Regions from separate parts of the Halobacillus sp. B29 genome, predicted to be linked through region 3. Evidence: riboswitches for the same ligand, from Rfam matches in the RefSeq annotation. Region 3 holds a riboswitch; each other region holds the start of a gene.
The links. Region 3 has a riboswitch for S-adenosylmethionine ahead of ACTWP7_RS10110 (methionine ABC transporter ATP-binding protein). Riboswitches for the same ligand answer to the same signal wherever they lie in the genome.

Region 1 (10,637 bases), on a different contig from region 3:
GGTAACAGATTTTGTATAAGGGAACGTTCACATGGGCCTGCGCTTTCTCGATACAGGCGACCGCTTCGCTTCTTGTTTCTTCGACTCGACTTCCATGACTTACGTATAATACGGCCTGCATATTTTTCCTCCTCTTTAGCCCACTACTTGATGAAATGGATTCTCTTCCTGTTGTGGAAGGGATTCAAACCACTGCAGTGAATCCCGAAGCTTCACCACTTCCCCCACGACGATCATGGATGGATTGGCTATATCTTTTGCTTTTTCTACGATTGTGGAAACCGTTCCTGTCACCGTCTGTTGGTGTTCCGTTGTTCCCCATTGCACGAGCGCAATCGGTGTATCAGCCGAACGTCCATGACGGATCAGCCTTTCACAAATGTCAGGCAGTTTCTTTACCCCCATGTATATGCACAAGGTATCCATGCTTTTCACAACGCTCTCCCAGTAGGCTTCTTCGTCGATTCCAAGTTTACTGACCCCTGAGATAAAAGCGACAGACGAACTGAAATCACGGTGGGTGACCGGGATGCCTGCATAAGCTGGAGCAGCAATTCCAGAAGTGATGCCCGGAACAATTTCGTATGGAATCCCTCGTTTGGATAGGGCCTCCGCCTCTTCTCCACCCCGTCCGAAGACGAAAGGGTCGCCGCCTTTCAGACGAGTGACGGTTTTTCCTTGAAGCGCAAATTTGCATAACAGACCGTTAATGCTCGATTGACTGAGGGAGTGGTTGTTCGGGCTTTTTCCACAATACACAAGTTCGGTTCGCTCTCCTGCTTCATCTAAAAGCTCCTGATTGACAAGACGGTCGTAAAGGATCACGTCTGCTTGCTGAATGGCCTTTAACCCTTTGACGGTAATTAAATCCACATCTCCTGGTCCTGCACCAACGATAAATACTTTGCTCATCCTTTGACCCACCCCTTTTCGATTAAGAAAGCAACCAGCCGGTCCGCACATGCCTGCTCATCCAGACTGCCGGATTCTAATCTGAGCTCAGGGGAAGCGGGTGCTTCATAAGGAGCATCTACACCGGTAAAGCCTTTGATTTCCCCTTTTCTTGCTTTCTTGTACAAGCCTTTTGGATCGCGCTTCTCACACTCTTCTACAGGACAATCCACGTGGACTTCCAGAAATTCGTCTTTGTTAAATAACTTTCTTACCTGATCGCGGTCCTCCTGATAGGGAGAGATAAAAGCCGTCAGAACGATCGATCCGCTGTCAGCAAAGAGCTTCGCGACCTCGCCGATCCGGCGGATATTTTCTTTTCGGTCCTCTGCTGAAAAACCAAGATCGCTATTCAACCCCTGCCGAATGTTATCCCCATCCAGTAAGTATGTTTGCAGCCCTTTCTGGAACAACTGCTTATTGACTAAATTCGCAATGGTTGATTTCCCGGATCCAGATAAACCGGTCAGCCAGATCACTCCGCTATGGTGTCCGTTCTTTTTTCGATAATCGTTTACATTTACTGCAGCATCATGCCACGTGAGATTGGATCCCATATCCATCATCCTTTCCGTTATGAGTCAGTGGTTTGTTTATCTCGTAGTCCTTCAATTAGCGTCTCAACGACCTCGGGACGGCTGAACGTTTTTGGCGGTTTTTCGCCATTTCTGAGCAGTTCACGTACCTTTGTACCGGAAAGAATGACGTGGTGTTTGGCATCATGTGGGCACGTCTTGTGGGAAGCCATTGCTTCACACGCCTGGCAGTAGAAGCTGTGCTCAAAGAACATTGGCGTTATTCCCAGTTCATCTTCTGTGAAATGACTAAAGATTTTCTGAGCGTCGTAAGTTCCGTAGTAATCGCCTACTCCAGCGTGGTCACGGCCGACAATGAAGTGGGAGCAGCCGAAGTTCTTACGGACAAGACTGTGAAAAATAGCTTCACGTGGACCAGCATAGCGCATAGCCGCACTAAAGACAGCAAGCACAACACGATTCGCCGGATAGTAGTTTTCGAGCAGCACCTGGTAGCTCTTCATCCTTACATCACTCGGAATGTCGTCGCTTTTCGTTTCGCCGACAAGTGGATTTAAGAACAGTCCATCTACCGTTTCCAAGGACGCTTTTTGAATATATTCATGAGCGCGGTGAACCGGATTACGGGTTTGGAAACCAACGACTTTACTCCAGCCCAGGTCCTTAAATAAGTCTCTCGACTGGGCAGGGTCCAGGTAGAACTTTTCGTCATGTTCCTTTTCCGCACGTTTTGTCAGTTCAATTTCCCCGGCCACGTAATAGTCCGGACGGCCGTAAAGTTTATTTACGCCGGGATGCGCGGATTCTTTGGTTAAGTACACATTCTCTGCTTCTTTTTCTTTATCCGATGAATAGACTTCACTAATCGTGATCGTACCGTATGTCGTACCGTTTTGAACGAGCGCGGCTTTCTGTCCCGGCTGAAGCTCATTCGCCTTTTCTTTATTTACGGGCAGCGTAATGGGAATGCTCCACGGTGTTCCGTCTTTCAGCCTCATATTCTCAACGACGGAATGATAATCTTCTTGATTCAGAAAACCGGTTAAGGGGCTATAGGCCCCGTTTCCGATCAGTTCTAAATCACTTAAAGCCATGGCATCCAGTTCAATTTTTGTGGTAAGAGCTGAAGTGTCAGCCCCTTCGTTTATTTGATTGACAAGCGTCCCGCCGTGGGGAGCGATAATTGTAGACATGTGATTTCCTCCTTTATTCACTCTCGTTGTTACCTGTCGTATGAAGACCGCACTCGGTCTTGTTAAAGCCTTTCCATCGTCCGGAGCGATCGTTGCTGTCCGCTGCAAACGTACAAGGGATACATCCAATACTTGGATATCCTTTATCGTGCAAATCATTGTAATCCAAGTCGTTTAGTCGGATATATTGCCATACGTCGTCCCATGTCCAGTAAATAAGGGGACATACCTTTATGGATTCAAAACGGTCATCTTTATTTATAAAATTCGTATGGCTCCGGCTTACCGACTGTTCGCGCCGCAGTCCGGATACCCAGGCGGTGGCTCCGCTCAATGCTTCTTCCAGCGGTTTAATTTTACGGATAAAGCAGCATTTGTCCGGCTCTCTTTTCCATAAGGCTGAGCCATGTTTTTCGGCCTGCTGTTCCAGTGTTAATTCCGGTTTTTTCATTTCAATATTCAAGTCCGGATATTTTTTCTTCACCTTATCAATTAAATCGTATGTTTCCTGAAAATGAATTTCCGTATCAAGAAAAACGATGTGGGCATCTTTTTTAACTTTTGCTATTAAATCTATGAGTACAATTCCTTCAGCACCAAAGCTGCAGGCGTAGGTAATAGAAGAACCATAAGTATCATAAGCCCATTTCAGTACTTCTAGTGCCCCCTTGGTTTCCCCTTCAGGGCCCAGATGTTCAAAAGGATCGCCTGTGAACTCTTCATAAGTTATGGCTGGATTAGTCATTTTTTTCCTCCCTTCCCACAAACAAAACGCTACAAATCAAAAACCTCTCTCCTTGAAAAAAGAAGAGAGGCGTACAGCATGAATAAGCCCGCGTCTCATCTTCTCATCTTTCAAGTGATAGCTTGCTGGAATTGGCACAGCGTCTGTTGACCCGTTGCCGAGGCTTCAAAGGGCCAGTCCCTCCACCTCTCTAGATAAGAAAACGATGATTGAATTTTTTTAAAATGTGATTGATTAAAATCTTATGCCCCTTTTTACTATATGTCAATGCTTAATTTAAATATTCTGTATTTTTAAAAATCGTTCTTGACAGGACTTACCTTTCCCCTTTAGATTGAATAGTATCTTAATTTTAAAATTAAATAATCCTTATAAAGAGCCGGGGAAGGAATCTGGTCCGTTGATCCCGCAGCAACCTCTCCTAGTTGTAGAAGGTGCTCATTCCAGCAGACATTGTCTGAGAGATAAGGTTAAGCTATTCAGCTTTTCACCTCTTTCCTCAGGGAAGAGGTTTTTTCTTAGCCTTTTTACAGAATACTCTGTTAATAATTGTAATTTCAGCTCTTCTGAACTTCCGTATTGATCTTAAAATTAAGCTCCCTATTGTGGAAGAATCAGTTTCAAGATAACCGGGGTCCGTTACGTTAAATGGAGAAGGGCTGGTGGGGAAATAACTCGCTTTCCTGTGGGGGAACTGGCAAGCCTCCTCAGTCGTTATCACTCCCTGCGGGGTCTCGCCTAGCTCCTTCTCCCACGGGAGTCTCATCATTTCCCCACCAACCCAACATGATTAAGAAAAACGGACCCTTCCAGAAGAGAATAATTTCCCTGCTTAATCTGGGTTAAATGCTTTTATGACAGGCTATTGGGTGTAGTTACATCCTGAAAATAGGTAGAAAACCACATAGTCTAATTCATCATTATGCAGGTGATGTTGGAAATGGTATTGAGTCTCTGATTTGGAAAGGTCCGGAGGGGGACGATGTAGACTCCTGCGGGATGAACATGATCGGTGAGATCCCGCAGGGCTTTTAGCCCGAGGAAGCTCAGCACATGCCCGCGGAAAGCGAAATCGTCCCCCGAAGGGCCTCCCTCATAACCAATATCTCGAAACTGAGTCTTAAAGTAAACGGCCCTATTGTGTAATAAGCTTTTAAGGAAAAAAACTATAATAAACTTTAACAAAGAAGTGACTTTATTCATTTCGGGTCCATATAGTGTAAGAATTGAGATGGAAACTGCTTAGAAAACAACGCGTTCTTCTTTGCTCTGTAAGCCTGGTCAGGAATACATAACAGCTAGATTTTTTTAAACATAAAACCAAGTAAATCAATCAGAATAATAAATTATAGAAACAGGAGTGTTGAAACGTGAGAAGATTACTTATTTTTTCGTTCGTCGGTTTTTTTGCCCAGCTTATCGACGGTGCGCTGGGGATGGCATTCGGGCTCAGCTCTTCATCCCTTTTGCTCGCCTACGGGGTGGCTCCCGCGATTGCCTCCTCTTCGATCCATATGTCTGAAATCGCTACAACAGGCGTTTCAGGATTTTCACACTATAAGTTCGGAAACCTGGATAAAAAATTAGCCCTGACCTTAATTGTTCCGGGAGCGGTCAGCGCATTTTTGGGAGCAGCTTTTCTAAGTAATCTCCCGGGAGATATGATTAAGCCTTTTATCTCCTCTTTCTTACTTTTGCTCGGGATTTATATCATCGCTCGTTTTCTTTTCCTGCGCCCGTCAAATGAGAACCAGAAAAGAAAGCCGCTCAAAAAACGCTTTCTGTACCCGCTTGGCTTCCTAGCAGGATTCATGGATTCCATAGGCGGCGGTGGATGGGGGCCGATCAACACTCCTGTGCTCCTATCGCAAAAGGGAGCGACCCCTAGAAAAGTCATCGGTACGGTGGATACGACCGAGTTCGCCGTGACGACTTCTGCCACCCTCGGTTTTCTTATATTTTTAGGAATCGATCAGTTCAACTGGCTGTGGATTGCGGCTTTTGTTATTGGGGGGGTTCTGGCCGCCCCACTTGCCGCCTGGCTGGTTCGGATTCTTCCAGCTCTGATTCTCGGAGTGCTTGCCGGTGGTTTCATTATTTTAGTGAATCTGCGCACTGTACTGCAGTCCGTTTCCATCAGCGGTGATGTGCTGACACTCATTTATACCGTCCTCATTGCAGGCTGGGCAGCATGCGTCCTTTTCTCCATTAAACGAAACATTCAATTTAACCGTCAGGGGAACTCTCCGTTAAAAGAAACGTCGTAGCACCCGCCTAACTATGCATGCCGCCAATCAGTCGGCTCTTCGGGCGGTGACATCCAACAGGAATCTGGAGGAGAGTAGTCTGATCGCTTGCTTTCAAATCATAGAGGGAATCACAATGGTTCACATCGAATCCAAGTAGTGGGTGACCGTTCATACCAAGCGCACTTGCCGAGAGCAATAGACGCTGCAGCAGCACCCCCGCTTCCATGTGCTCTATTCTGTACCCTCTGTGCCCCAGCTCATTTTTATAAAAGAACCGATCTCCTGCTATATGAAGACAGATAGGGATCTGATGAAAATTGACGTAATCCATGTTCATTCCCGCCTGCAGCTCCGGACGAAAGTCCCCCTCTTTTAGTTTGATTAACGAATGAGAGAGACTGTCATACCGGTAAGCTCCATCCGTGATCCCTTCCACTTGATAGAAACATCCGTATAGGGATAGGCGAGAAACCGGATCCCCCTCTCTATCGAGGTCCGTGGGGCTCGTAAATGGAGCGAATGCATGCTGAAGCAGGGCAGCAAGCTTGGCTAACTCTATCTTTTCCGGTATAAAATCCATCTCCGGGGAATGGCGGTTCCGGAATACCTCGAATACATCTTCGTTCAGCTTTTCTCCATCAGGGAGACCAATTTTCGACCTGACCTCCGTTTTCTCTTTTCTTTTTTTCAGCCGGCGGAATAATTCCGTTGATTCTATCATTGAGCTCTGATTGGCCTGGATGATTTGAGAGAATTCCTTCACGTTTTGGGATCTTTGAAAATAGCTGGTTTCAAGCTTTGGAAGTTCAGTACACAAATCCTCCGCGCTTCGTTCTGTTCTGTTGTCTTTCTGAAGACGAGGTTGTTTCGACGTGAAGAGAGGGATCACCGCGTATACACTTTCTTCCTTGTCATCGAGACCGAGCAGATGATTAACCGCACGATCCATAAATTGAAAATGAACCTGGGCATAATAACCAAAGGATTGGCTCGTCTCAAGCAGCTGGCCTATTAGCGCGCCGGCATCAAGTCCCTGCAGACGATAGGAGAAGTTGTGGTATTTAAAGAAATTCTTCCAGAACATCGAAGTAATAATCACTGCCCCGAAACCACACTCAAAATCAGCGTTATGGCCTAGAGCTCCATTCAAATAAGAGTCAAAATTCCCTTCCCTAAGTAAGAGAAGACGATGGTGAGCAACATCATAATGATAGACACCCTGCGGCAGGTCCTCCACTTTCAAATACATATACAATTCGTTTGGGTAAAGACCCCCGCCCGATGGGGCGAAGCGCCGCAGGGTCTGAATCGTCTCCACGTCTTCTCCACCCGCCGGCAGTGCTGTGTGGCTAAACTGAGTCAATCCATAGGCGTACCACAGAAAATAACCAATGGCAGAAAGAGCCGTGTTGAACCCCGCACCCTCTTCTCTAGGATCAAGGGGAATATCATGAGGCAGCGGAAACTCCGGCAGTCCCCGGTAAATCTTGAAAGGTAGCGGAGCGTCTTCCCAATCAACTACCCATTCACGCGGGTTCACAACGTCACTTTGAAAATGCAGCTGGTGTAAGAACAAATCAAGATCCATCACTAGCCTCCTTGGCCACTATTAAGGAAATGGATGCGGATAAGGGTTAAGATCCTCTAACGTGAGAGACCGATTAACATAGCCGAGTTGCTTTGGCACATGTAACACTCTCTCAAGCCCTGTGATGCGAGTGAGGTGGTGACCAAACGTCATAGGCAGCATCCCTGGAATTACTACTTTTACACAATGAAGATCATTGCGGCGTATTTCTGAAGTGGTTTGATCGACTACAATCACGTCGAGATCCAGTCTGCGGAACACATGCAGAAGATCCCTTACATCATCCGTAAGATCCGGGTGGCTCCGCTTCCAGTTAAAAGCCTCGGCAAATGTCTGCTGCGGCTTCTCATTTTTTAGTAAAAAGTCCAGCCGTTCTTCTGCTTCAGGAAGTCCATATAACATTCCGTGGTCATCCATTTTCTGAACAAGCGATGAATCATTCAGCATAGCAGCATATTTGTCTTTATTCTTTTCGAATTCCTTATTCAATGGTTTGACCATGCCAATACTTTCCGCAATCGCACTTTTCACCGCTTTGACCGGATCAAGGTGGGCACCCGCTGCACAAATAAGATTCAACCCCGCTTGATTGGGATCGATTTTTTTAATAATCGTGAATATACACGGAATGCCGTGTTCGAGGGTGGCATTGTACAAGTATAGATCGTAGCCTGCTTCTTCCCGCATACGATCGATCATTAAATTCAGTTCTTTATCTTTTGAAGAGTACGGATCAATCCGTGGAAGTGGGAGTCTGGCATACCACGTCATGAGAAAAGAATCCCGTTCCAGCACCTCGAGCATCCCGTGAAAAATGGCTTCCTCCCGGCTTCCGCCGAGGGCACATCCATTCGAAGTTTCAAAAACGAACCCATCTCCGCAGCCCATGCTGTAATAAGCCAGCCGCTCCGGAACCAACACAGGGGATTTTTGCTGGAGGGACCAGCCCCACACCCAGTTCATTTTTTTATCTGGATGGAAAGCCGTAAAAGGAAAATGGGGCTGTGCGTATTGTTCGTCCGTATGAACCCCTACCTGAAGCGGATGGAGAGCGGAATTGAGATTGCTGTAGCTTTCGTGAACGGTGGTTCGTTTCCCCCGCGGATCCATCCCACAGGAGCGTTCGAGCCCTTCAAGTATGGCGGTCATTTCACTTTCTGCGTAGGAATTGGTTCTACCTGCCGTTCCTTCGTCCCCGCCAAGTATAGGAAGGTTAACAATGACATCGGCAAACGGAGTTCCAAAATCCTGCAGTTTATTGTTTAACAATCCAGTCCGCGGGTCGAGATAATCTTTGGAAAGGACGCCGCTTAACTCTTCCTTTGACCGGCAGCGATAGCTGTTTTTATGAATCTTCGTACATGGCTCAAGCGTTATTTCAGCAGCGGAGGATGAATCATCGGGCCTTTTACTGCAAACTCCGCACGTAGAATCCGGTAAAATGACATGACGTGAACTCTCCAGGCTGCGAAGATCCATCCGGTAAATCGATTCTTCGAGTGAAGACGGCCTTCCTTTTAACACATGCTCTACTTCCCTTTTGATCAGAAAAGCCATTTGCTTGAAAGCTGTTTCCGATCCCCATTCATCCTGTCGGGCAGCCTGATTCTCGAGCAGTGCCTGATGAATCTTCCACAAATCCTGACGATCGACAGCGGCCATCAGCCGCCTTGACTCCGCACATTGTGAACAGCCTTCACGGCCGGGTCGTACAAGCGGGCCGACCACACCAGCACCAAAGCTTGCGAAGGCCGGCATCCATACCACCCTGCACTCCCTGGTCGCCGCTTCTGCCTGCAGATAGATCGATGGATCCCAGGCATCGCGCAGCACCAACACCATTGTGGTGCCTCCGGGGATAGGGGTGTTCAAATCAGGATGCCGAACAAGCTCATATTGTGCGCTTAGTTCCTCTGCCGTAAGCTCAAGCAGCTTTCCTTTTCCGATCATTGCAATGATTGGACTCACCCTGACTCCTCCTCACTTACAACCACGCCAAAGAGATCAATGATGCCATCATCTTTAAAAGGATCCATCGTTACTTTTATAAAGGAAAGATCTTTATGGCTGCGTTTTATCCGCTCAATGACAGACTGAAGCACCTCCGGATCATCTGACTCACAGGAGGGAACATCGACGAGTTGGACCAACCCCTTTTTAAACTCCTTGATTGAAACTACAGGTGCTTCAGGGAAGGTGATGTTGTTTTGCGCCTCTAACAGGGCCCGACGTAACGCTCCGCGTAAAGCGAGGGTACGAGTAAATCCGACAGTTCCATACCATTGATTGTTACGGGTTTTTATCCACACGACAGGAAAGCCATAAGCGTCTTCACCGATTCCTAATTCCGGTTCTTTCTTCATGGTCGTTAATGCTTGATAATAGAAGCGGCAGCGTTCATCTTCCACCTTACGTAACTCCAGCCTGGCGGGTGTACCTTTTTCCTCATTCACTTGTGTTTTCCAATTTTCTTCAAGCATATTTGTTAGCGACCGGCTGATCGCTGTTCTTGTACCTGATTCCCCCGCTCCTAAATACAGTCTGGATTCCCGGTCCTTTGCAGCTTCTAAAGCATTCAAAATATCTTGCTTTAAAGGCGCCAGATACTGTTCAACTCCCGTAAGTCCTGCTTCCTTTCTCGCTTCTTCATGGGTCATCGCTGCACAGATGATGCCTGGATGCGGCTCAACGGATTGAATATCAACCGCTTGCACCTCGCATTGAGATAAAGGCAGCTGGGGCAGGTCTCCCTCTTCATAACGATGGAAGATTCCTAATGGTCCGGACGCCATCTCACTAAAGTAATACAACCATGCCTCATTCTCTTCTTTTTCCTTCGTTTCCTTCAGTACGTTTTCTACTCGTTCGGCCGCTATGCTTCCTGTTACAAGTGGATTTGGTTTGAACGGATGCCATTTCCCTTCCAGGGTTTCATTTGTAAGGACAAACATATGGTTGGAAGGATGAACATCCGGCACCCCGGTCACCTTTTTAAACCATTCGAACACAGCCACATTTGTAAGCATCGCTGCGGCTGGTGAGGAAATCGATCGTTCCGCAGCCTCCTCGTCTGCTTCTTGGGTGTGAAGACTGCGCCATGCAGATTCAAAGCAAGGAACCGAACCGGGCTGTTCCATAGGACCCGCAAATCCTGCTGTTCCGCTGTATAAAATGGGAATAAGCCATTTTTGCTTCTTTTGACACGCTTCGAGGACTGCTTTGCGCTCCTCGTGTTGGTCTTTGTGTGAAGCGTAAAAAACCGCCTCATATGGTTCGATTTCATCAGTCCAGGAAAAAGAATTTTCCATTGCCAGGCTGACAGCAGCCTCAGAATCCGATTCCCTTGCCCAGGCTTCAAGCTCCCTCACGCGACGA
Region 2 (10,637 bases), on a different contig from region 3:
GGAATTAGTAACTGAGCAGTCCCTTGTACTTGGGATGGTAATCGGGATAGCCATTGGTTTGTTTTTCTGTAAATCCCAGTGGGCAGATTATGCTCAAAGTTTATTTTCAGGAATGGCTCAGCCCGTAGGTGTTATTGCTGTTATTGCCTGGTTTTGGGCAGGGATGTTTGCAAAGCTATTATCGGCCGGTGGGCTTGTAGATGGCCTGATCTGGTTTGGTTTTCAGACAGGATTAGAAGGTGGCGCTTTTGTAGCCATTACTTTCTTATTGTCAGCTCTGTTCGCAACGGCCGTAGGTACAGGTTATGGTACAGTAGCTACGTTTGGCGTCCTAATGTATCCGGCTGGGGTCATTTTAGGGGCAGATCCCGTAATATTACTTGCCGCTATCTTAAGTGGTGCGGTGTTCGGGGACAATCTGGCTCCCGTATCTGATACAACCATCGTATCTGCGACTACTCAGGAAGCAGATGTACCTGGGGTTGTTCGCTCAAGGTTCAAATATTCCATAACGGCTGCTATTCCGGCTCTTATTCTATTTATTATCTTTGGTGGCGGCGGAGAACAGGGAAGTACAGAGGTTATTAACCAGCTGCAGGCGCAAGTAGCTCCTGACGGGTTGATTATGCTCCTGCCATTCATTCTCGTACTCTATCTGGCACTGAGCGGCCATCACTTGCTTACCTCATTGACATGGGGGATCGTCACTTCCGTAGGACTCATTGCTGTGTCAGGTGTTTCCTTAACAAAAGTTCTTCACATTTATAAAAATGATTCTGGAGAGGCTGTTGTGGAGGGCGCCTTAATGAGTGGAATAGGCGGCTATTTTAATATGGCCATTCTAATTCTATTAATCTTGGCTGCTGCCCATTTGCTTGAGATAGCCGGTACAATGGAAGTTATTAAAAATTTCTTCCTTGGAATTATTAAAAATGTGGTTCGCCGGGCGGAACTTTCGATATTTGGAATTGTAGCCTTTTTAAATGTGTTTATCACAATAAACACAGCGGCAGAAATTGCTGCAGCTCCATTTGTCAGAAAGCTTGGGATAGAGATGAATATCCATCCATATCGCAGAGCCAACTTTCTCGACACGGTGACTTCATCATTAGGCTACATTTTTCCGTGGAGCGGTGGAGTGCTTCTCGCATGGGCTACGATACAGGGAGCTGCTGAGGAGTATGACTTCCTTCCGGTTGTTGGTCCAACAGAAGTCTTTCCATATGTGTTCCAGGGCTGGGGACTGCTCATCGTTATGTTTGTTGCAGCAATGACTGGCTGGGGACTACGCTATAGTGGGAAAAATGGGGAAGAAGTTAAACCAACAAAACATTCGTAATAGAAAATCCTCCCTGGGCGGCTTGCCGCAGGGAGGATCTTTTTTTATTGGATATGAGCTTTTGCTTCTTTCATCTGATCTAAATGACGAAGCTCGTGCCAGCCGATAAATTCCACCCACTGTTCAAGGTTTAGGTCACCGAAAGAGGGATGAGGGAAAGCGCGATTCTGAAGTGTTTCCTTATCCTTATTATGAACTAGGAAATAAGTGGCTTCACGCGTATGTTCCAAACCTTTCTTTGCCTCTTCCAACGTGTTGAATTCGCCTTTTGGTTTCAGGGGCTGAGGTGCCTCTACTTTATAGTCGCGGTTGGTTGTCTTATGCAGCGGCTTTTCATTTACCTGCTGCTCATCCCCCTGTTTGATCGCCTGATTCATCTGATGGACAATCATTTGTTCCATTAAGTACAAATGCTCTAAGACTTCTAATATAGACCAGGAATTTTCATCCGGCTTCGTGCGTGCTTCCTCGTCAGATACCTCTTCCACAAAAGCTAGTAATTCGTTTCTTTTTTCTTCTATTCCGTACATCTTGTAACCATCCTTTCCAAGTATAGGATATTTCGAGTCTACCATATGTAGCCGCTTATTTTCCTCTATTAAATATGTAAACGGTTTTTCTTTTAATAGAAGACATAGTAAAATGATGGGAAGATTGAAAAAATTTACTTTTCTACTTTTCTTACAAGTGAAAGGAGCACGATTAAATGCAGCACTTAGACTATCTCTATCATCCCTATGAGACTACAAGAAATTCGACCATTGCGAAAAACGGAATGGTTGCAACCTCACAGCCGCTTGCGTCTCAGGCTGGGCTATCCATACTGCAAAAAGGAGGAAATGCGATAGACGCAGCCATAGCAACCGCCGCCGCGCTAACGGTTGTGGAACCTACTTCCAACGGAATTGGTTCAGACGCCTTTGCCCTCGTTTGGACAGAAAATAAACTTTATGGACTGAATGGGAGTGGTCATTCACCTGCCTCGATTTCTACTGAAGAAATAAAGAAACGAGGGTACGAAGAGATTCCGAAGTTTGGCTTTGAGCCTGTTACTGTTCCTGGAGCACCAGGGGCATGGGCAGAACTATCCCGCCGTTTTGGGAAGCTTCCATTTAAAGAATTGTTCGCTCCCGCTATTCAATACGCGGAAGAAGGATATCCAATCTCTCCTGTACTAGGGAAGTTCTGGCGAATGGCTGCAGCCAAATTCCGTGAAACATTAATAGGAGAAGAATTCACCCACTGGTTCGATACCTTTGCCCCAGATGGCAAAGCTCCTGAAATCGGTGAAGTCTGGAACTCGGAAGGCCATGCCCAAACACTGAGAAAAATAGCTGAAACGCATGCGGAAGACTTCTATAATGGAGAAACAGCTGATCGAATCGATGCTTTTTCTAAACAGTACGGCGGTTTTATTTCTAAAGAAGACTTAGCCAGCTATCAACCGGAATGGGTTGATCCAATTTCTGTGAATTACCGTGGTTATAACGTGTGGGAAATCCCTCCGAACGGCCAGGGACTTGTGGCGCTTTCAGCTTTGAACATGCTAAAAGGGTTTGACATACTTGAAAAAGAAAGTGATTCTACATATCATAAGCAAATAGAAGCTATGAAACTCGCTTTTGCAGACGGAGAAAAGTACATTGCTGATGCCTCTTCTATGGAAGTAGACATCGATGATTTATTAAATGATGATTATTCAGCTGAACGCAGATCTTCTATTACAGAAGAGGCGGGCGTGCCGGAAGCGGGCGTTCCCCCGAAAGGAGGAACCGTGTATCTCGCTGCCGCGGACGGGGAAGGGAACATGGTATCGTTTATTCAAAGCAACTACATGGGATTCGGTTCTGGATTAGTGGTTCCTGGAACTGGCATTGCTCTTCAAAACCGTGGTCATAACTTCACCATGGAACAAGGGCATGCCAACTCTCTGGAAGGGAATAAGAGATCGTATCATACCATTATCCCTGGCTTTTTAACGAAGGGAGATCAGCCCGTCGGACCATTTGGCGTCATGGGCGGATTTATGCAGCCCCAGGGCCACGTTCAGGTTGTTATGAACACGGTTGATTTTCATTTAAACCCGCAGTCAGCGCTTGATGCTCCACGCTGGCAGTGGATGAAAGGTAAAACGGTATGGGTAGAGCCGAACTTCCCTAAGCATGTCGCGGAAGCTCTCGCGCGCCGCGGCCACGAAATCAGCGTTCAGCTGGAAACAGGTGCTTTCGGGAGAGGCCAGATTATATGGCGTGATCCGGAAACAGGAGTTTTATATGGCGGCACGGAGTCAAGAACAGATGGTACGATCTCCGCTTACTGAATGAAGAGGAGAGTCGGTTTGGAAGGAGAGGAGAAGTATGCAGCAGTGGAATCTCTTTATAGCCTTTTTTCGTGTGGGAATGCTCGGTTATGGAGGAGGTCCTGCTTCCATACCGCTGGTCCATAAGGAAGTGGTTGAAAAATATGAATGGCTCACGGACGATGAATTTGGCGATGTCCTGGCTTTAGGCAACTCGCTGCCAGGTCCCATTGCTACAAAAATGGCAGGGTACATAGGTTATCGAGTTTCAGGAATCATAGGGATGTTGAATGCTGTATTAGCAACCATTATACCTACAATTGTCATCATGATTGTGCTGATTACTTCGTTAAACAGTTTTCGCGACCAGGCCTGGGTCAATGGGATGACACGAGCCGTGGTTCCGGTGGTAGGAGTTATGCTTGCCAAGCTGACTTATGATTTTCTAAAAAAAGCTCAAGGAAATCTGGGGTGGATCGTCTCGCTATCTCTTGCGGTTGTCTCTCTTTTACTGATTGAGTGGATCGGCTTGCATCCTGGTCTCCTTATCTTTGCGCTGTTACTATATGCTTTGCTTAAACCTGTAAAAGCTAAAGATAAACCAAATCATAAAAGTCAGGAGCAGTCATCATGATTTTTTGGAAACTATTTGTTGCTTTTTTTATACCTGGAATTATTGGTTATGGGGGAGGTCCTGCTTCGATCCCTTTGGTAGAAAATGAGGTTGTGGGACGATTTGGATGGATGAGTGTGACGGAATTCAGCGAAATGCTTGCTATGGCGAATGCGCTGCCAGGGCCGATTGCTACAAAAATGGCCGGTTTTGTCGGCTATCAGCAGGCAGGGGTTCTGGGTGCAGTGGTCGGTGTCTTTGCCACAGTTGCTCCATCGCTTATTTTAATGATTGTCCTGTTGAGTTTTCTATATAAATTCAAGGATTCTCCCAGGGTCAAGCGGATGACTAACTTAATCCGCCCAGCGATTGCCGTGCTTCTTGGGATTATGGCGTACCAGTTTTTTGGGAATTCCTATGAATCCACAGGTTTCCTGCAAACAGCAATCCTGATCATCGCCAGTTTCTTGTTACTTGAAAAAGTAAAACTGCACCCCGCCTTTGTAATCCTTGGATCGCTCATATACGGCGCCTTGTTCTTAGGTTGAACAAAGCCGCTTATTAAACAAACGGGACGGATTGTTGAAGACTCAGTTTCGAGATAAATTGAGTCCGTTGCCTGAAATCGATGAGGGGCGGCTACGTGAGAAGAACGGACCCTACTATTGGAGAAGCTAGTGTCCTACATCAGCCTTAAATGCTTCTATAGCAGGGGTTATCCCACGTGCACGCTCATTGTTATAGGTTTAACCCCACCGTAAACCATGGCGTTCCGAACATGATATCGAGTTCCCTATTTAGCAAGGTCCGGAGGGGGACGATGCAGACTCCTGTGGGATGAACATGATCGGTAAGATCCCGGAAGGCGAAGCCTGAGGAAGCTTACCACATGCCCACGGAAAGCGAAATCGTCCCCCGCAGGACCTAATTCTCACAAAAGTCTCGAAATCAAGTCTTAAACAAACGCGAGCGAATCTATAATATTCAACAGAGACTTTAGGTAGTACAAGAACTCACAGTTTCCGGACTCTCTTTAATCATCAGTTCAGCAAAATCCCCCTGTGAAGAAGGAGTACCATAGGAATAGAGCGAATATCCTAGTTAGGAACCAACTATGCGATTAAAGGGGAGAGAAGAATGAGCAAATATTCTATTGAACAATTTATAAGAGAAACAAAGCAGGACGATGCAGAGAATGAATACTTCGAGCTGGAAACCCCGCGTATCCTGGAAGTGAACCTGACCGATCAAGTGTGGGCGAAAGCAGGATCCATGATCTCGTACAACGGGCAGATTAAATTTGAAAGAGAAGGATTCCTTGAGCACGGTGTAGGTCGTTTCGTGAAAAAAGCCATGAGTGGAGAAGGAAGCTCTCTGATGAAAGCTACCGGACGCGGCAGCCTTTACTTAGCTGATCAAGGCAAAAAAATTACTATTCTGGAACTGGATAACGAAGAAATTACAGTGAATGGCAATGATCTTCTCGCCTTTGAGCCAGGCGTAGACTGGGATATTCAACTGATGAAAAAAGTTGCCGGAATGATGTCGGGCGGCTTATTCAACGTTAAACTGAAGGGAAGAGGTAAAGTAGCGATCACGTCTCATTACGAACCGCTTACCATTATGGTGCGCCCGGGGCAGCCAGTAATTACCGATCCAAATGCTACGGTCGCCTGGTCGGGTCATTTGCAGCCTGAGTTTCGTACAGATATAAGCTTTAAAACTCTCATTGGACGGGGAAGTGGAGAATCGATCCAAATGGAATTCAAAGGCGACGGCTTTGTCATCGTCCAGCCGTTTGAAGAGATTAATACTTCAGGCGAGCGCGGCAAATAAAGATTTGTCGAATGATGGAGAGTTCAATATGGACTGGCATTTTCTTATGACAGTCTGAATAGAGTAAAAGACCGGGAGCTGAATATGTTTTTTTCCAAAAAAAATTTTAGCTTCATCCTTTACTTCACTGCTAAAACGTTGTAAGATATGAAATAACTTAAAAATAAATAACGGAAACTTCTTATCCAGAGAGGCGGAGGGACTGGCCCTTTGATGCCCGGCAACCATCGAATCAATCTAATGATTGACGAGAACGGTGCCAATTCCTGTAGGATGGTGACATCCTAAGAGATGAGAGGATCGTACGGACTATAATACGACCCCTTTTCTTGGATAAGAAAAGGGGTCTTTTCGTTGTCATATACCCGTGAAGGCTCTCGATAGAAGTTGCGTTAAAAAGAAAGGAAAGATGAGATATGGCGAAGGCAATTTTTGGAGCAGGGTGTTTCTGGGGAGTAGAAGCATTCTTTGAAAAATTTGAAGGCATTACATCTACACGAGTAGGTTATATTGGCGGGAATCTGGATAATCCATCTTATGAACAGGTGAAAACGGGTAAAACAGGTCACGCAGAAGCTGTGAAAGTAGAGTATGACCCGACTGTCATTACTTATTCTGAACTCGTAAATATCTTTTTTGAAACGCACGATCCAACTTCAAAAAATCGTCAAGGTGCCGATATTGGCCACCAATACCGCTCGGCGATTTTTTACAATGATGCCAGTCAAAAGTATATTGCTGAAGAAAAAATTAAAGAGTGGGATGAAAAAGGCACATTCAAGCGCCCGATTGTAACAGAGGTTGTTAAGACCACCACTTTCTATGAAGCGGAAGAGCATCATCAGAAATATTTGCAGAAGAACGGTTCCGTAGCATGTGGAATCGGCTAAAAACGCTTATCCTTGAAAGGCGCTCAGAGTATTTACTCTGAGTGCTTTTTTTATTTTTAGGGCTGCGAAGTTACGCACAGAACCAGGAAGGGAAAACCTTTGAACAGAGCGAACTGAGTGAGAGATAGGTTTTGTGAAGGGAGAGGGAGCGGATTTGTTATGGGTCAATGAATCGATACTAATCATCATGTGTTTGTTTATGGTGGCAGGGGCCCTGGATTACTATGTTCTTAATCAGCGTTTATCTTTAGGAAAGCATTTCTATGATGCCTTTATGATGATGGGGCCGCTAGCCTTATCCATGGTAGGTATCATTTCGCTAGCTCCCGTCTTGTCAGAAGTCGCTGCACCGGTTATTGGTCCTGTCTTTAAAGAACTGGGGGCCGATCCTTCTATGTTTGCTTCTATGATTTTAGCGATTGATATGGGAGCGTACTCCCTGGCCGAAGCGTTAGCCTTAACGGATGAAGCGGCTGTGTTTTCATGGGCATTTTTAGGAACTATGATGGGTCCGACACTCGTCTTTACTATACCGGTCGCTCTTACTGTCATTCAAAAAGAAGACCGTCCTTATTTCGCGAAAGGGATCCTCATCGGAATAGTGACAATACCGATTGGTTGTCTGGCAGGCGGAGCGATCGCAGGATATGAATGGTTATGGATGCTGCATAACTTATTGCCGGCGCTTCTCCTTTCCATTTTTATCGGGATGGGATTATGGTTGTTTACGAATGGAGCTATACGTGTATTTGCCTGGTTTGGAAAAGGAGTCGAAATCCTTATTATTACCGGACTTGCAGCTATTACGATTGAAACGCTTACGGAATTCACCCTCATTTCTGGCATGGCCCCGCTTTCTGAGGGGGTCTCTATTGTAGGCAGGATTACCGTTACCCTTGCAGGAGCGTATCCTTTAATCGCTTTTATTAATCAAAAAGGGGAAAAGGTATGGAATCGGTTGAGCCAGAAGATTGGTTTAAATGCTTCTGCTATGACCGGCCTCCTGGCTTCCCTTGCCCATCATTTACCTATGCTTGCCATGATGAAGCACATGGATCACCGGGGGAAAATAGTGAATTCGGCTTTTGCGGTAAGTGGAGCTTTTGTACTGGGGAGCCACTTTGCTTTTGTAGCAGGAATTGAAAAAGATATGATTGTTCCTGTTATTGTGGGCAAGCTGATCGCTGGAGGACTCGCTGTAGGTATTGCCTTACTTTTAACAAGAAGGAATAAGCAGATAACTTTAACCAAGTAATCAACTAGGCTATAATCGACGTGAATCTAACCATAAAGGAGTTTTTTCCTGTGAAGACAGAAATGAAAGAGCGCTACAACGAATACATTGAAAAATTCAAAGCGACGGCTCCTGGAGATGTGCAAGAGAAAATGAAGCAGGCCATTCAAGAGCTTGAGCAATCTTCTGATGGGAAAGGTCTATCTGAAGGTGAAAAAGCTCCTAATTTCAACCTTCCTGATGCGAAGGGAAATTCAATTGAATTGTACAAACAGCTGGAAGAAGGGCCTGTCATATTGACGTTTTACCGTGGAGGCTGGTGTCCTTATTGTAATATGGAACTCCGGGCCTATCAGGAGATTCTTAGTGACATTCACGATAGTGGGGGCGAACTAATTGCGATCAGTCCTGAACAACCTGATCACTCTTTATCCACCACTGAGAAAAATGACCTCCAGTTCCATGTGGTAAGTGATGTTGGAAATGAAACGGCCAATCAGTATAATCTCGTTTATCAGCTGCCCGATTATCTTGTTGACGTGTACAAAGAAAAAGGGCTGCGAGTGGACGAGCATAACGGGGATGAAGCGTGGACCCTTCCTGTTTCTGCAACCTATGTAATTGACCAGGACGGAACCATTGTTTATGAATACACCAAAGAAGACTACAAAGATCGTGCAGAGCCTTCAGAAGTACTGGAGCAATTAAAAAAAGTACAAGTATAAAAAGGAAGCACAACCCAGTTCATCGACTGTGGTTGTGCTTTTTTATTTTGTGTATTTGTTAGCATAGCTGCTCGCGGCAATCGAATCTGGCTTAATTTTCGGTTCGATCCCAAGCGATTCAATTCGGGCTACCATTTCATTTACATATAGCCTTGTCCGGTTCCGCTCTCCTGAACCAATGTCAATATGCCCCTCCATTGTAAAAGTAGCACCTTTATAAATATGAGGCAGAATGATATCAATCATTTCATTTTTCTTATCTTCCGTGAATAAAGAAGCGATATGTTCGGTAAGTGATGTCTCATAGGAGATTCGTTCATGCAGCGTGGTCATTTTTCGCGAAATAAGCTTCTTACAGAAACACGCCCACGCGCCTTTTCCAACACGTTGGATGACGATCCCTGTAATAAAAATGGTGTGAGAAGGGTGGATTTGAGAATCAGTACCAAGCATTAAACGGTAATTTCCGAGCGGATCCTTTTTCATAAAGGTCAGGATATGGTCAAATACTTGATCAAAGTCCATCTTTTTGTGGGTTATGTTTTGGAACTTGAGGTCCTTTTCCATCTCAGTCACCCCTTTGTTTGTTAAGCAAGGGCATTACATGCTGCCTTCCTTATTATAAGATATTCATCAACTTTTACTTGAATGCAGAATCAGAAGAGGTGTCGGAGTAATTTAACTTTATCACGTTTATAACGGGAGTATGCCTCCTTTATTATAAAATTATGTATGAATTTAATGAAGATTAGTAATAGGGATACAAAAAAATTTTTATTACCCTCCTCCTTAAGAAACGCGATTCTTTTGGAACCAGCTGAAGAAAATAATAAATAATAGAATGACGACAAAAGCTCCTGTAATAAATTTGATAAGTGTGTTTTCCTGATAAGCAAAGATTGCTCCATAGCCCCATATGAAAACAAGAGGAAACCACGTATCTTTCTGAATGAAATAAAAGGCAAGGGCAATGAGTCCCCCTACTACAAGAATAAATGCGGACCATCCCAGTTCTCCAATGGCAAATAGTTCTTGTACTTCATTTGCTTTCAAAACGACAAAGGTATCCACGATAGTAGCTATAGAGGTCCAGGCGAGGTAAATGGAAAAGGGAGTTCTGTATTTTTGAGTAGAGAGATTTAGTCTTTGAATGATCGTATATACCACACATAAGGTAAGCAACGATAAAGTAATGAACAGTAACGATGGAGTGGTTCCTACCATTACCGTAGTCCCGGATAGGAACATACTTAATGGAAACCATAACCCGATATGACCAATGACACGATTAAGCTCTTCATTTGCAAAGAATGATTTCATTAGAAAGATGAAAAGAAGTAAGTAAATAACGAACCAAATAGAAAAGGCAAACGGGGCCGGCATAACATATACATTGTCGGTAGATGGCTGCATGAAATTTTGTGATAAGAAGAAGGAGGCGGTGAGCAGATACATAAAGCTGGCTAAATTAATCAACTTAAAAGCAAGCAGTCTCATGTGATGATCTCCTTTACTCTGTGATGTTAATCTTGCTGCTGTTCAATCGTCTGGGGCAGTACAGCTTGGAGCTAGTACAGTGTATGTGCCAATTTGGATTAAATGACAGGAAGAAGGAATCGCAACGATGCCTGATTAAAGATTTTTCTCTTTGTACTCTTTTAATGCCGCACGTATGGCTGTTATGTAGTGTGTAAAGGCTTC
Region 3 (10,637 bases):
CGGTGGAAGTAGAAGATAGAGTTCTAGGCGCTGATAATAAAGTAAAAGAAAGTAAAATAACGGTATCTATGGATGAAGGTGTACGACCTGGTACTACCAAGGAAGTCCTTGCTAAACTGAAGCCTGCCTTCTCGACAAAAGGGTCGGTCACTGCAGGCAATTCTTCGCAAATGAGTGATGGAGCAGCCTCTGTTCTAGTAATGGATCGTGAAAAAGCAGAAGCAGAGGGCTTAAAGCCTCTAGTGAAGTTCCGTTCCTTTGCTGTAGCAGGAGTGGAACCTGAAATCATGGGGGTAGGACCAATTGAAGCTGTACCGAAAGCACTGAAAATGGCAGGTTTGAGTATTCAAGATATTGGCTTATTTGAATTAAATGAAGCGTTTGCCTCACAATCCCTCCGTGTTATACGTGAACTTGGACTTGATGTGAACAAAGTGAATGTTAATGGGGGAGCGATTGCTCTAGGCCATCCACTGGGATGTACGGGTACTAAGCTTACATTAGGATTAATTCACGAGATGAAAAGGCGTAACGAGCAGTTCGGTGTCGTAACGATGTGTATTGGCGGCGGTATGGGAGCAGCCGGAGTTTTTGAGTTACTATAAGAGGAGGAAAAACAAATGAGTGAATTAAAAGAAATGATTAAGGGCGGCGGATTCATGGTGGAAGATTTATCGGCTGAGGATGTGATTACACCTGAAGATTTTACAGATGAACATTTGATGATTGCTAAAACCGCTGAAGATTTTGTGTTAGGTGAGGTCGTTCCTAAAATTGATAATCTGGAAAACCACGAATTTGAGCACTCTGTTAAATTGCTGAAGCAAGCAGGTGAGCTTGGTTTATTAGGAGCAGATGTGCCGGAAGAGTACGGCGGGCTTCAATTAGACAAAATCAGTTCCTCTTTAATTACAGAGAAATTTTCCCGCGGTGGAGGATTTTCTGTTACTCATGGAGCACATGTAGGTATTGGTTCACTGCCTATCGTGTTTTTCGGTAATGAAGAACAAAAACAAAAATATCTTCCCGTACTGGCCACAGGTGAAAAAATCGCAGCTTATGCTCTGACAGAGCCAGGGTCTGGATCAGATGCTTTGGGAGCTAAAACGACAGCGAAACTTAACGAAGCAGGCACTCACTATGTTTTAAACGGTGAAAAACAATGGATTACAAACTCTGCATTTGCTGACGTATTCGTCGTTTACGCTAAAATAGATGGAGATAAATTCACGGCCTTTATCGTAGAAAGAGAGTATCCAGGTGTTTCTACAGGACCTGAAGAGAAAAAAATGGGAATTAAAAGTTCCTCTACACGTACGCTCGTTCTTGAAGACGCCGAAGTTCCTGTTGAAAATGTTCTTGGAGAGATAGGACGCGGGCATGTCATTGCTTTTAATATTCTAAACGTGGGCCGATACAAATTGGCTATCGGAGGAGTCGGAGGAGCGAAGCGGGCTGTAGAACTTTCTGTTAAGTATGCGAAAGAGCGCAAACAGTTTAAGACTCCGATCGCGAGTTTCCCGCTTATTCAAGAGAAAATTGCTTCAGTAGCTTCAAATACCTATGCCAATGAAAGTGCAGTATATCGAACTGTAGGCTTGTTTGAGCAGAGTATGGGTAAGCTGTCTGAAGAAGAACTTAAAGATGGTGCAGCTGTAGCCAAAGTCATTGCTGAGTACGCAATCGAATGTTCATTAAACAAGGTGTTTGGAACAGAGTTACTGGATTTCGCTGTCGATGAAGCTGTACAAATCCACGGTGGATATGGATTTATGGCCGAATATGAAGTTGAAAGATTGTATAGAGATTCCCGGATTAACCGTATATTTGAAGGAACAAATGAGATTAACCGGATGATTGTACCAGGTACGCTTCTTAAAAAAGCCATGAAGGGCGAACTTCCATTGCTTCAAAAAGCACAGTCCCTTCAAGAAGAAATTATGACGCTTATGCCAGAAGAACCAGGTATTGAACCTTTGGAGCAAGAGAAATATTTATTAAAGAATGCTAAGAAAATTGCTTTACTTGCAGCCGGTTTAGCTGCTCAGAAATATGGTGAGAAAATTGAAAATGAACAGGAAGTGCTCGTTAATATAGCGGACATTACAGGCGAGATATATAACATGGAGTCTGCTATTCTTCGTACGGATAAAGCCCTGCAGAAAAACGGGGAAAGCAAAAACGAATTGAAACTTCTTTACACGCAAGTTTATACTCAAGAAGCATTTAATCGAATCGAAGCTCATGCGAAGGAGACGTTGATTGCTGCTGAATCAGGTGACTCCCTTCGAATGATGCTCGGTGCACTGCGTAAGCTAACTCGACACACTCCAATTAATGTAATTGCGAAGAAACGGGAAATAGCATCCGCACTCATCCAAGCAGAAAAATTTGTAGTATAAATTCATTAAATCCCTGCTTTGATTGTTCAAAGCAGGGATTTTTTCTGTCAAACATTTGGATTGTCATTAAATTAGATTAACCGATGAAATAAATATCTTCATTATGGTAAAATATAATATATCAACTGTAAGGAGTGATAGTTATGCCGGTAACCTTTTATTGGTACCCCAAATGCGGGACTTGCAAAAAAGCTAAACAATGGCTGGATGAACAAGGGATAAATTATACCTCCATACATATCGTGGAAGAACCACCGACTTCTGATGAGCTGGTCAAACTAATCGATCGAAGTGGTCTTCCTGCTCGTAAGTTTTTTAATACGAGTGGTAAAAAGTATAGAGAATTGAATATGAAGGAAAAACTGAAGGATGCTACTCAGGAAGAAATGATCGAATGGCTTGCTTCAGATGGCATGTTAATTAAAAGGCCTATTCTCACAGATGGAAACAAGGTCACTGTTGGTTTCAAGCCTGAGAATTTTCAGGAAGCGTGGGGCAGTGAGCAGAACATTGGAAATAAAAGCAGCTAGCTTTTATGTTTGTAATGGTTATAAATCATATTTAATATTGTGGAGGGATTTCAATGAGTGTACCAAAAGATCTGCGTTACTCTGAAGAACACGAATGGGTTAAAGAAGAAGGCGGGAAAGTCCGTATCGGCATTACAGATTTCGCTCAATCTGAACTGGGTGATATTGTGTTTGTAGAGCTTCCTGAAGTAGGGGACGAACTTGAAGCAGATGAACCGTTTGGCAGTGTAGAATCTGTGAAAACTGTTTCAGAATTGTACGCTCCATTAAGCGGTAAAGTTGTTGAAGTGAATGAAGAGCTTGAAGACAGCCCGGAATTCGTAAATGAATCCCCGTATGATAAAGCGTGGATGGTGATTGTGGAACCAGGTGATTCTTCTGAAATGGATGAATTAATGTCATCTGATCAATATGAAGAAATGATTAATGAAGATTAAAGTCTAGCAATTACCATGAGCAATTGTACAGGCAGGGCTACATATGATCCTTGTCTGACATGATCGTGTACCATATTAATCATGTTCAGACCATGCCTCTTTGGCATGGTCTGTTTCTATATAGTGGGTGATAGAAAATGGATGGAGAAAGAATCGTAATTGTTGAGGGAATAACGGATAAGCGAAAAATCAAGAAAATTCTTGCGGAAGATATAGAAATCATTTGTACACATGGAACACTTGGCATCGAACGGATGGAGGAACTGATTCTTGATTACAATCTCGACGAGCGCAGGGTGTATATTCTTGTGGATGAAGACGACTCCGGCTATAAATTAAGAAAACAACTGACAGCAGAACTGCCTCATGCCGTACACATCTACATTGATAAAGCATTTCGGGAAGTGGCAGCCACTCCTGAACCCGAATTAGCTAGAGCCTTATTAAATAGGCACTTTAACGTAAAGTCCATTTATCTCATTTAGGAGGATCATAGTGCAGGAAATAGATAACAAGTCAGCAGGTCATGATTTAGAAGAGCAAAACATTGGATTAACATTCATCCATACTCCTTTTTGTGGAACCTGCCACTTGGCCAGAAAAATGCTTACGACCATTGAGGTCACGTATAACAGGGAATTATTTAAAGAGTGCAATGCTTCGCTGCATCCTGACTTAATGAAAACGTATCAAATTAAAAGTGTGCCCTGTCTTCTTGTAACCCATCACGGAGAAGTTGTAGAGAAGATTTATGCATTTCATTCAGTTCCTTTTATGTACGATAAACTTTCTGAATATGTAAAAAAATAAATGAATCACCCGGTAAATGACGAACGATTCTTCGTTATTTTAGAAGGGATGACTCCTCCTTATCAAGAATTTATTTAACAAATAAAGGAGGAGTTAACAATGATGGAATTCATACAAGATTGGGTTAAACAAGTGAACCAGAGAACAGATCTTTTACCCACTTGGCGGGAACGCACGCTGAACGTAATTCTACTGGTCGGCAGTCTTAAAGTTTACCTGTATATAGACCAGTCAGGTGTACATCTTAATACAGATCATCAGGATAATGAGTATAATGACATTTGCCTGCAATCTTCCAGTAGTATTATGAAAACTTTATTTGCGGGAGAACAAAAGTTAACTTCTTTCCCCCAAACCACCATTAAAGTTCAAGGGGCATACCGGAATATATTATTTATAGAATCACTTCTACTATTGGCTAGATAAGTTCACCGAGAGATTCTACAACGGATAAGAACTCTGCTTTATCCCCGAATTGTGAATGAATAAAACCATCCTTATTAATGATAACAGTGGTAGGTACCCCGTCGCTGTTATACAAATCGTAAATTGTTCGTCCTTGGTCTTTAAGGGCTGGCTGAGATAAAAACTTTTCAGCATATTCTTCTGCCTCAGCTTCGCTTCGTTCACGTCCTGCTACATTTATTGTTATCATTTTTACTTTCTCATGATCCATTGTTTTATAAAGTTGTTCTTTTTTAGGTAAATCTTTACCACTGTCGGGACACCATGAGGTCCAAAAAGTAAGAACAATTATTTTTCCCAGATCCTCTTTATTACTATAAGTTCCTTCTTTGTTTATATACGGAAGTTCAAAAATTGGCGCATTCCTCAACGTGACCACTCCTTAATTGTTGACTTAATTTATAGCCCCATGCTAACATATTCATTAATTTAATAGCGACATCTTCACTTATCCAGAGAGGCGGAGGGACTGGCCCTTTGATGCCCGGCAACCGGTTCATGCAGATGAACACGGTGCTAATTCCTGCAAAGTACTTTACTTTGGTAGATGAGAAGAGTGTTTTAAACGAACTCTTCTAACTTTAAGGAAGAGTTTTTATTTTGTCGAATTTATAGGAATATTATCAAGTTGACACGAAATTCTAACAATGCTAGAATCCTCTTTATAGTACGTACACGTATTAAAGTGATAATAAATTAATATAGTAAAATCTCTTATCCAGAGAGGCGGAGGGACTGGCCCTTTGATGCCCGGCAACCGGCAAGTTAAGACTTGGCAAGGTGCCAATTCCTGCAAGGGGTAATCCTTGTGAAGATGAGAGAACAGATAAAGATTGTTACGCTAACCTTTCTGTTCTCAAGCAGAGAGGTTTTTTTATTGGAGGGAAGACGACATGATTTCAATTAAAGGCTTATCCAAGGTCTTTCGCACGAAACATCAGGAGGTCCGTGCTGTCGACGACCTTAGTTTACAGATAAAAAAGGGAGAGATTTACGGGGTCATCGGTTATAGTGGTGCTGGAAAAAGTACTTTCATAAGGCTGCTAAATCGCCTGGAAGATCCAACGGACGGCAAGGTGACCATTGATGATCAAGAATTGACTTCTTTAAACAAAGGGAAGCTGCGGGAGGCCCGGCAGGAGATTGGTATGATTTTTCAGCATTTTAATCTTTTGTGGTCTCGAACCGTTCACGATAATATCGCTTTTCCACTTGAAATAGCTGGCGTACCAAAAAGCGAAAGAACTAAACGTGTTAATGAATTAATAGACCTGGTAGGTCTTAGTGGACGAGGTAATTCATACCCCTCTCAGTTAAGCGGCGGACAGAAACAAAGAGTAGGAATAGCTCGTGCGTTAGCAAATAAACCGAAAGTTCTTCTTTGTGATGAAGCGACGTCAGCTCTTGACCCAGAGACAACGGATTCCATTCTTGATCTATTAGTAGATATTAACGAGAAGCTTGGACTGACAATTGTTCTCATCACCCATGAAATGCATGTGATTCGAAAGATCTGCCATCAGGTAGCCGTTATGGAGCAAGGTAAAATTGTGGAACAGGGAGACGTGCTCGATGTTTTCCTTTATCCAAAAGAACAGGTTACCAAGAAGTTTGTCGATCAGGTAATGGGAGACCCTGAACGCGAACATTCTCTTCAGCTCATAAAGGATACCTATAAAACTGGTGAGATCCTTCGTCTGCATTTTGTAGGTGAGAGCACCAATCAGGCTTTAATCAGTGAAATTTCCAGAAAGTTTGTGCTGGATGTAAACATATTGCACGGAAAGATCACGCAAACCCAAAAGGGTGCGTATGGAACAATGTTTGTTCAATTTCTGGGTGATAAAGAAGAAATCACGCGTGCGATTGAATATATTCAATCCACCTCTGTAGAATTGGAGGTGAGTCCAGATGATTAATCAATTTTTCCCAAACGTCACTATGGATGATTTGATAACAGCTACTAATGAAACACTCTACATGACACTAATCTCTGTAGCAGGTACGTTTATTTTAGGTTTACTGTTAGGTTTACTTCTGTACTTGTCAGGTCCAGGAGGCCTGTGGCAAAACAAGATATTAAACTGGATAACTGCTTCAGTCGTTAATATCTTCAGGGCTATACCTTTTATCATTTTAATTTTGTTATTATTCCCATTTACTGATTTTCTCATTGGCACTATTCGAGGTCCTAAAGCGGCACTCCCTGCCTTAATTATAGGTGGCGCACCATTCTATGCACGGCTTGTCGAGATTGCATTGAAAGAAGTAGATAAAGGTGTCATTGAAGCTGCTAAATCGATGGGTGCTAAATCTTCTACTTTGATTTTTAAGGTGCTGCTTCCTGAGTCAATGCCTGCCCTGGTTTCTGGGATTACCGTTACAGCTATAGCATTAATTGGCTATACCGCGGTGGCGGGAGCGATCGGTGCCGGTGGTTTAGGTGACTTTGCCTATTTCTACGGATTTCAGCGCAGCGACTTTGATGTTGTCTTTATTTGTACGATTCTCATTGTGTTTATTGTTTTCATTTTCCAATTTATCGGGGACTTCGTTTCTAGAAAATTGGATAAAAGATAAAAATCCTACATTATATTAAAGGGAGAGAGTATTTATGAAAAAAATTACATTCGGTATTTTTACTTTATTATTAATCATTCTTTTGTCAGCATGCGGTTCATCAGACGAAGGAAACTCAGGCTCGGAAGAAAACAGCGGTGATGGCAGTTCTGAAGAAGGAACCACTGAAATAGCTGTAGGAGCTACAAGTGTTCCACACGCAGAAGTACTTCAAGAAGCTAAACCATTGCTTGAAGAGCAAGGGATTACCCTGACTATTGAAGAATATCAAGATTATGTGCTTCCTAACCAGGACTTAGCAGAGGGAAGAATTGATGCGAACTATTTCCAGCACATCCCTTATTTAGAAACACAAATGCAGGAAAATGATTATGACTTTGTAAATCTTGGCGGTATTCACATTGAACCTATGGGTATTTACTCTCAAAATATCTCAAGCGTGGATGAAGTTCCAGAAGGTACTACCCTTGTGATGAGCCGTTCAGTAGCTGACCATGGAAGAATTCTTTCGCTTCTTGAACGCGAAGGCCTTGTGAAATTGGATGAAAGCGTAGATAAGGTGGATGCTACAGTAGACGATATTGTTGAAAACCCAAAAAATCTTCAATTTGACTCCGGAGTAGATGCAGCGACATTACCTGAGATCTACAAACGAGAAGAAGATGCTCTAGTAGCGATTAATACAAACTACGCTATTGAAGCTGACTTGAACCCAAGTGAAGATTCATTGATCCTTGAAGGCTCTGAATCCCCTTATGTAAATGTGATCGCAGCCCAGAGCAAAGATGAAGACTCTGAAGCACTGCAAACATTGGTAGAAGTATTACGTTCAGAAGAAATTCAAACGTTCATGAAGGAAGAATATAATGGAGCTGTAGTGCCTGTAGATGGCAGCTCTGAATAACGGATAAGATAAGTGACTGCGGTTTATACTAACTGCAGTCACTTATTTTTATTGGGAGGTTAGAATGCGATGCAGGAACAACAAATGAATTGGACACAGACTTATTTACATGATTATAAAGAAGGTATGGGTGATTTTACTGAGAAAATGCCAGAAGTCGCTCACCAATTCAGTGAATTCACAGAAGCGTGTTTCAAAGAAGGCGAGCTTTCTAAAAAGCAGAAACAATTGATGGCACTTGGAATAAGTATAGTAGCTCAAGATGAATATTGTATGATTTATCATACAAAAGGTTGTGTCGATCAGGGTGCAACAGAAAAAGAAATCCTGGAGGCTTGTGGGGTAGCAGCTGCTTTCGGCGGAGGCGCGGCTTTAAGTCAGGCTGTAACGTTGGTTCAGGATGCGTATATGGATTTAAATTCCAGTGTTAATTAGTTTGAATAGTTAGAAAATTAAAGGAAATCTGATGTATTCATATGTACTGGTCGAATCAAGCGCTTTCATCGAAATGAATCAAGTAGAATCAGATATTTCAGGGTTTATACCTGTTTGTGCAGGGGTAAAGATCTATGGTACTCTGAATTGTGTAAATAATCTGAAAGGGTTGATTCGTTATTAGTGACCAACTGAATTTAAATTACACTGCTGAAATGGAAAAAGCCATGCATCAGGCTCATAATCTGAGTTATGCCGAGTACAGCAGCAAGTTGGATACACGTTTGAAAGTAGAAGAAAAACGCCAGAAAGAATTTGAACAAGGCCAGAAGATGTTTGCTCAACTAGATCGTCAATTGCATAGATAACTTAAGCAAGGAATCAGGTGATCTTTAGTCACCTGATTTTTTCGTGTTATAATAATGTAGAAACAAAAAAAATTCACTCATAAATTGTTGAAAAATCGGCTCATTTCCACTGGAAGGAAAAAGTTGATATCACTTTCTAAATGATATAAGATTATAATGAGAATAAATTGAGAATGGTTCTACTATCTACAATAAATAAACCCATTCCATTACTATAGATACTGGAGGTATTAATTATGGCAGGATCAACTTTAGAAATTAAAGATCTTCACGTGGAAATCGAAGGTCTAGAAATACTTAAAGGTGTAAATCTTACAATTAACGGTGGTGAATTCCACGCAGTTATGGGACCAAACGGAACAGGTAAATCTACTCTAGCCTCCGCTATTATGGGACACCCAAAATATGAAGTAACTCAAGGTGAAATATTATTAGACGGTGAAAATGTCCTTGAAATGGAAGTGGATGAGCGTGCACAGGCAGGACTTTTCCTTGCTATGCAGTATCCTAGTGAAATCAGCGGTGTAACTAATTCCGATTTCCTGCGTTCTTCTATTAATGCTCAGCGTGAGGAAGGCGACGAAATTTCTCTTATGAAGTTCATTAAAGACATGGACTCTAAGATGGAAACTTTGGATATGGATAAGAACATGGCTCAGCGTTATCTGAACGAAGGATTCTCAGGTGGCGAGAAAAAACGTAACGAAATCCTTCAGTTAATGATGATTCAGCCAGCTATTGCGATTCTTGATGAAATCGATTCTGGTCTCGACATCGACGCTCTTAAAGTTGTAGCTAAGGGTATCAATGAAATGCGTAACGATGCATTTGGCTGCTTAATCATTACTCACTATCAGCGTCTTCTAAACTACATTACTCCTGATAAAGTACACGTAATGATGCAAGGCCGCGTAGTTAAATCTGGCGGACCTGAGCTTTCCCAACGTCTTGAAGAAGAAGGTTACGACTGGATTAAGCAAGAATTGGGAATCGAAGACGAAACAATCGGTCAAAAAGCGTAACTAAGATAGGAGGGTTAACATGACAGTAGACGTCTCACTACCATACGACAAAGAGTATGTAACACAATTTTCCAATGGTTTACAAGAGCCAGAATGGATGAGAAACCTTCGATTGGATGCCTTGGAAAAATCAGAATCACTTCAACTTCCTAAGCCTGATAAGACGAATATTAGCAAGTGGAATTTCACGGAGTTCAAACACAATGTTCAAGGTGAAGTTATCGATTCACTTGAAGATTTACCAGCTGAAATTCAAGACTTTTTAGATAAAGAGAAAGAACAGCAAAACCTGGTTATTCAAAGAAACCATACGGTAGCCTATGCAGCAATCGATCAGGAATTAAAAGATCAAGGTGTTATTTTTACCGATATGGCTTCTGCTATAAGAGATCATAGCGATCTAGTGCAGAAATATTATATGAATGATGCTGTACACGTGGACGAACATCGTCTTACAGCCCTTCATGCAGCTTTAATGAATGGCGGAGTCTTTCTTTATGTACCTAAAAACGTACAAATTGAAGAGCCTATACAAGCTATTTTCTGGCAGGAGGATCCAGAAGCTTCTCTAATTAACCACATTCTCGTGGTAGCGGAAGAGAATAGTTCTGTAACGTATGTGGAGAATTATATCTCTCATAATAAAGAAGAGAAAACCTCAGCAAATAACGTTACGGAAGTAAT

Region 1: linked by a shared signal. The riboswitch ahead of ACTWP7_RS07275 (phosphoadenylyl-sulfate reductase) and the one ahead of ACTWP7_RS10110 (methionine ABC transporter ATP-binding protein) in region 3 are both predicted to bind S-adenosylmethionine.
Region 2: linked by a shared signal. The riboswitch ahead of msrA (peptide-methionine (S)-S-oxide reductase MsrA) and the one ahead of ACTWP7_RS10110 (methionine ABC transporter ATP-binding protein) in region 3 are both predicted to bind S-adenosylmethionine.

The regions. Positions count from the first base shown of each region.
Region 1 is NZ_JBQQCM010000004.1:203,466-214,102, forward strand. It holds gene ACTWP7_RS07255 (sirohydrochlorin chelatase) at 1-184, opposite strand, end outside; gene cobA (uroporphyrinogen-III C-methyltransferase) at 136-912, opposite strand; gene cysC (adenylyl-sulfate kinase) at 909-1,508, opposite strand; gene sat (sulfate adenylyltransferase) at 1,526-2,680, opposite strand; gene ACTWP7_RS07275 (phosphoadenylyl-sulfate reductase) at 2,694-3,425, opposite strand; SAM riboswitch class I at 3,526-3,626, opposite strand; SAM riboswitch class I at 3,792-3,896, shown strand; gene ACTWP7_RS07280 (sulfite exporter TauE/SafE family protein) at 4,796-5,692, shown strand; gene ACTWP7_RS07285 (SagB/ThcOx family dehydrogenase) at 5,700-7,262, opposite strand; gene ACTWP7_RS07290 (TOMM precursor leader peptide-binding protein) at 7,284-9,230, opposite strand; gene ACTWP7_RS07295 (ThiF family adenylyltransferase) at 9,227-10,637, opposite strand, start outside.
Region 2 is NZ_JBQQCM010000001.1:175,236-185,872, forward strand. It holds gene ACTWP7_RS00815 (Na+/H+ antiporter NhaC family protein) at 1-1,339, shown strand, start outside; gene ACTWP7_RS00820 (DinB family protein) at 1,384-1,869, opposite strand; gene ACTWP7_RS00825 (gamma-glutamyltransferase family protein) at 2,046-3,659, shown strand; gene ACTWP7_RS00830 (chromate transporter) at 3,697-4,272, shown strand; gene ACTWP7_RS00835 (chromate transporter) at 4,269-4,799, shown strand; gene ACTWP7_RS00840 (AIM24 family protein) at 5,389-6,087, shown strand; SAM riboswitch class I at 6,266-6,385, shown strand; gene msrA (peptide-methionine (S)-S-oxide reductase MsrA) at 6,504-6,977, shown strand; gene eutH (ethanolamine utilization protein EutH) at 7,132-8,232, shown strand; gene ACTWP7_RS00855 (peroxiredoxin-like family protein) at 8,283-8,936, shown strand; gene ACTWP7_RS00860 (ribonuclease H-like YkuK family protein) at 8,979-9,503, opposite strand; gene ACTWP7_RS00865 (TspO/MBR family protein) at 9,726-10,433, opposite strand; gene ACTWP7_RS00870 (poly-gamma-glutamate hydrolase family protein) at 10,569-10,637, opposite strand, start outside.
Region 3 is NZ_JBQQCM010000006.1:212,124-222,760, forward strand. It holds gene ACTWP7_RS10070 (acetyl-CoA C-acetyltransferase) at 1-605, shown strand, start outside; gene ACTWP7_RS10075 (acyl-CoA dehydrogenase family protein) at 621-2,402, shown strand; gene ACTWP7_RS10080 (arsenate reductase family protein) at 2,546-2,932, shown strand; gene gcvH (glycine cleavage system protein GcvH) at 2,986-3,369, shown strand; gene ACTWP7_RS10090 (toprim domain-containing protein) at 3,507-3,854, shown strand; gene ACTWP7_RS10095 (thioredoxin family protein) at 3,865-4,179, shown strand; gene ACTWP7_RS10100 (hypothetical protein) at 4,279-4,605, shown strand; gene ACTWP7_RS10105 (TlpA family protein disulfide reductase) at 4,598-5,014, opposite strand; SAM riboswitch class I at 5,090-5,198, shown strand; SAM riboswitch class I at 5,356-5,465, shown strand; gene ACTWP7_RS10110 (methionine ABC transporter ATP-binding protein) at 5,538-6,563, shown strand; gene ACTWP7_RS10115 (methionine ABC transporter permease) at 6,556-7,224, shown strand; gene ACTWP7_RS10120 (MetQ/NlpA family ABC transporter substrate-binding protein) at 7,259-8,128, shown strand; gene ACTWP7_RS10125 (carboxymuconolactone decarboxylase family protein) at 8,198-8,563, shown strand; gene ACTWP7_RS10130 (hypothetical protein) at 8,779-8,931, shown strand; gene sufC (Fe-S cluster assembly ATPase SufC) at 9,168-9,953, shown strand; gene sufD (Fe-S cluster assembly protein SufD) at 9,973-10,637, shown strand, end outside.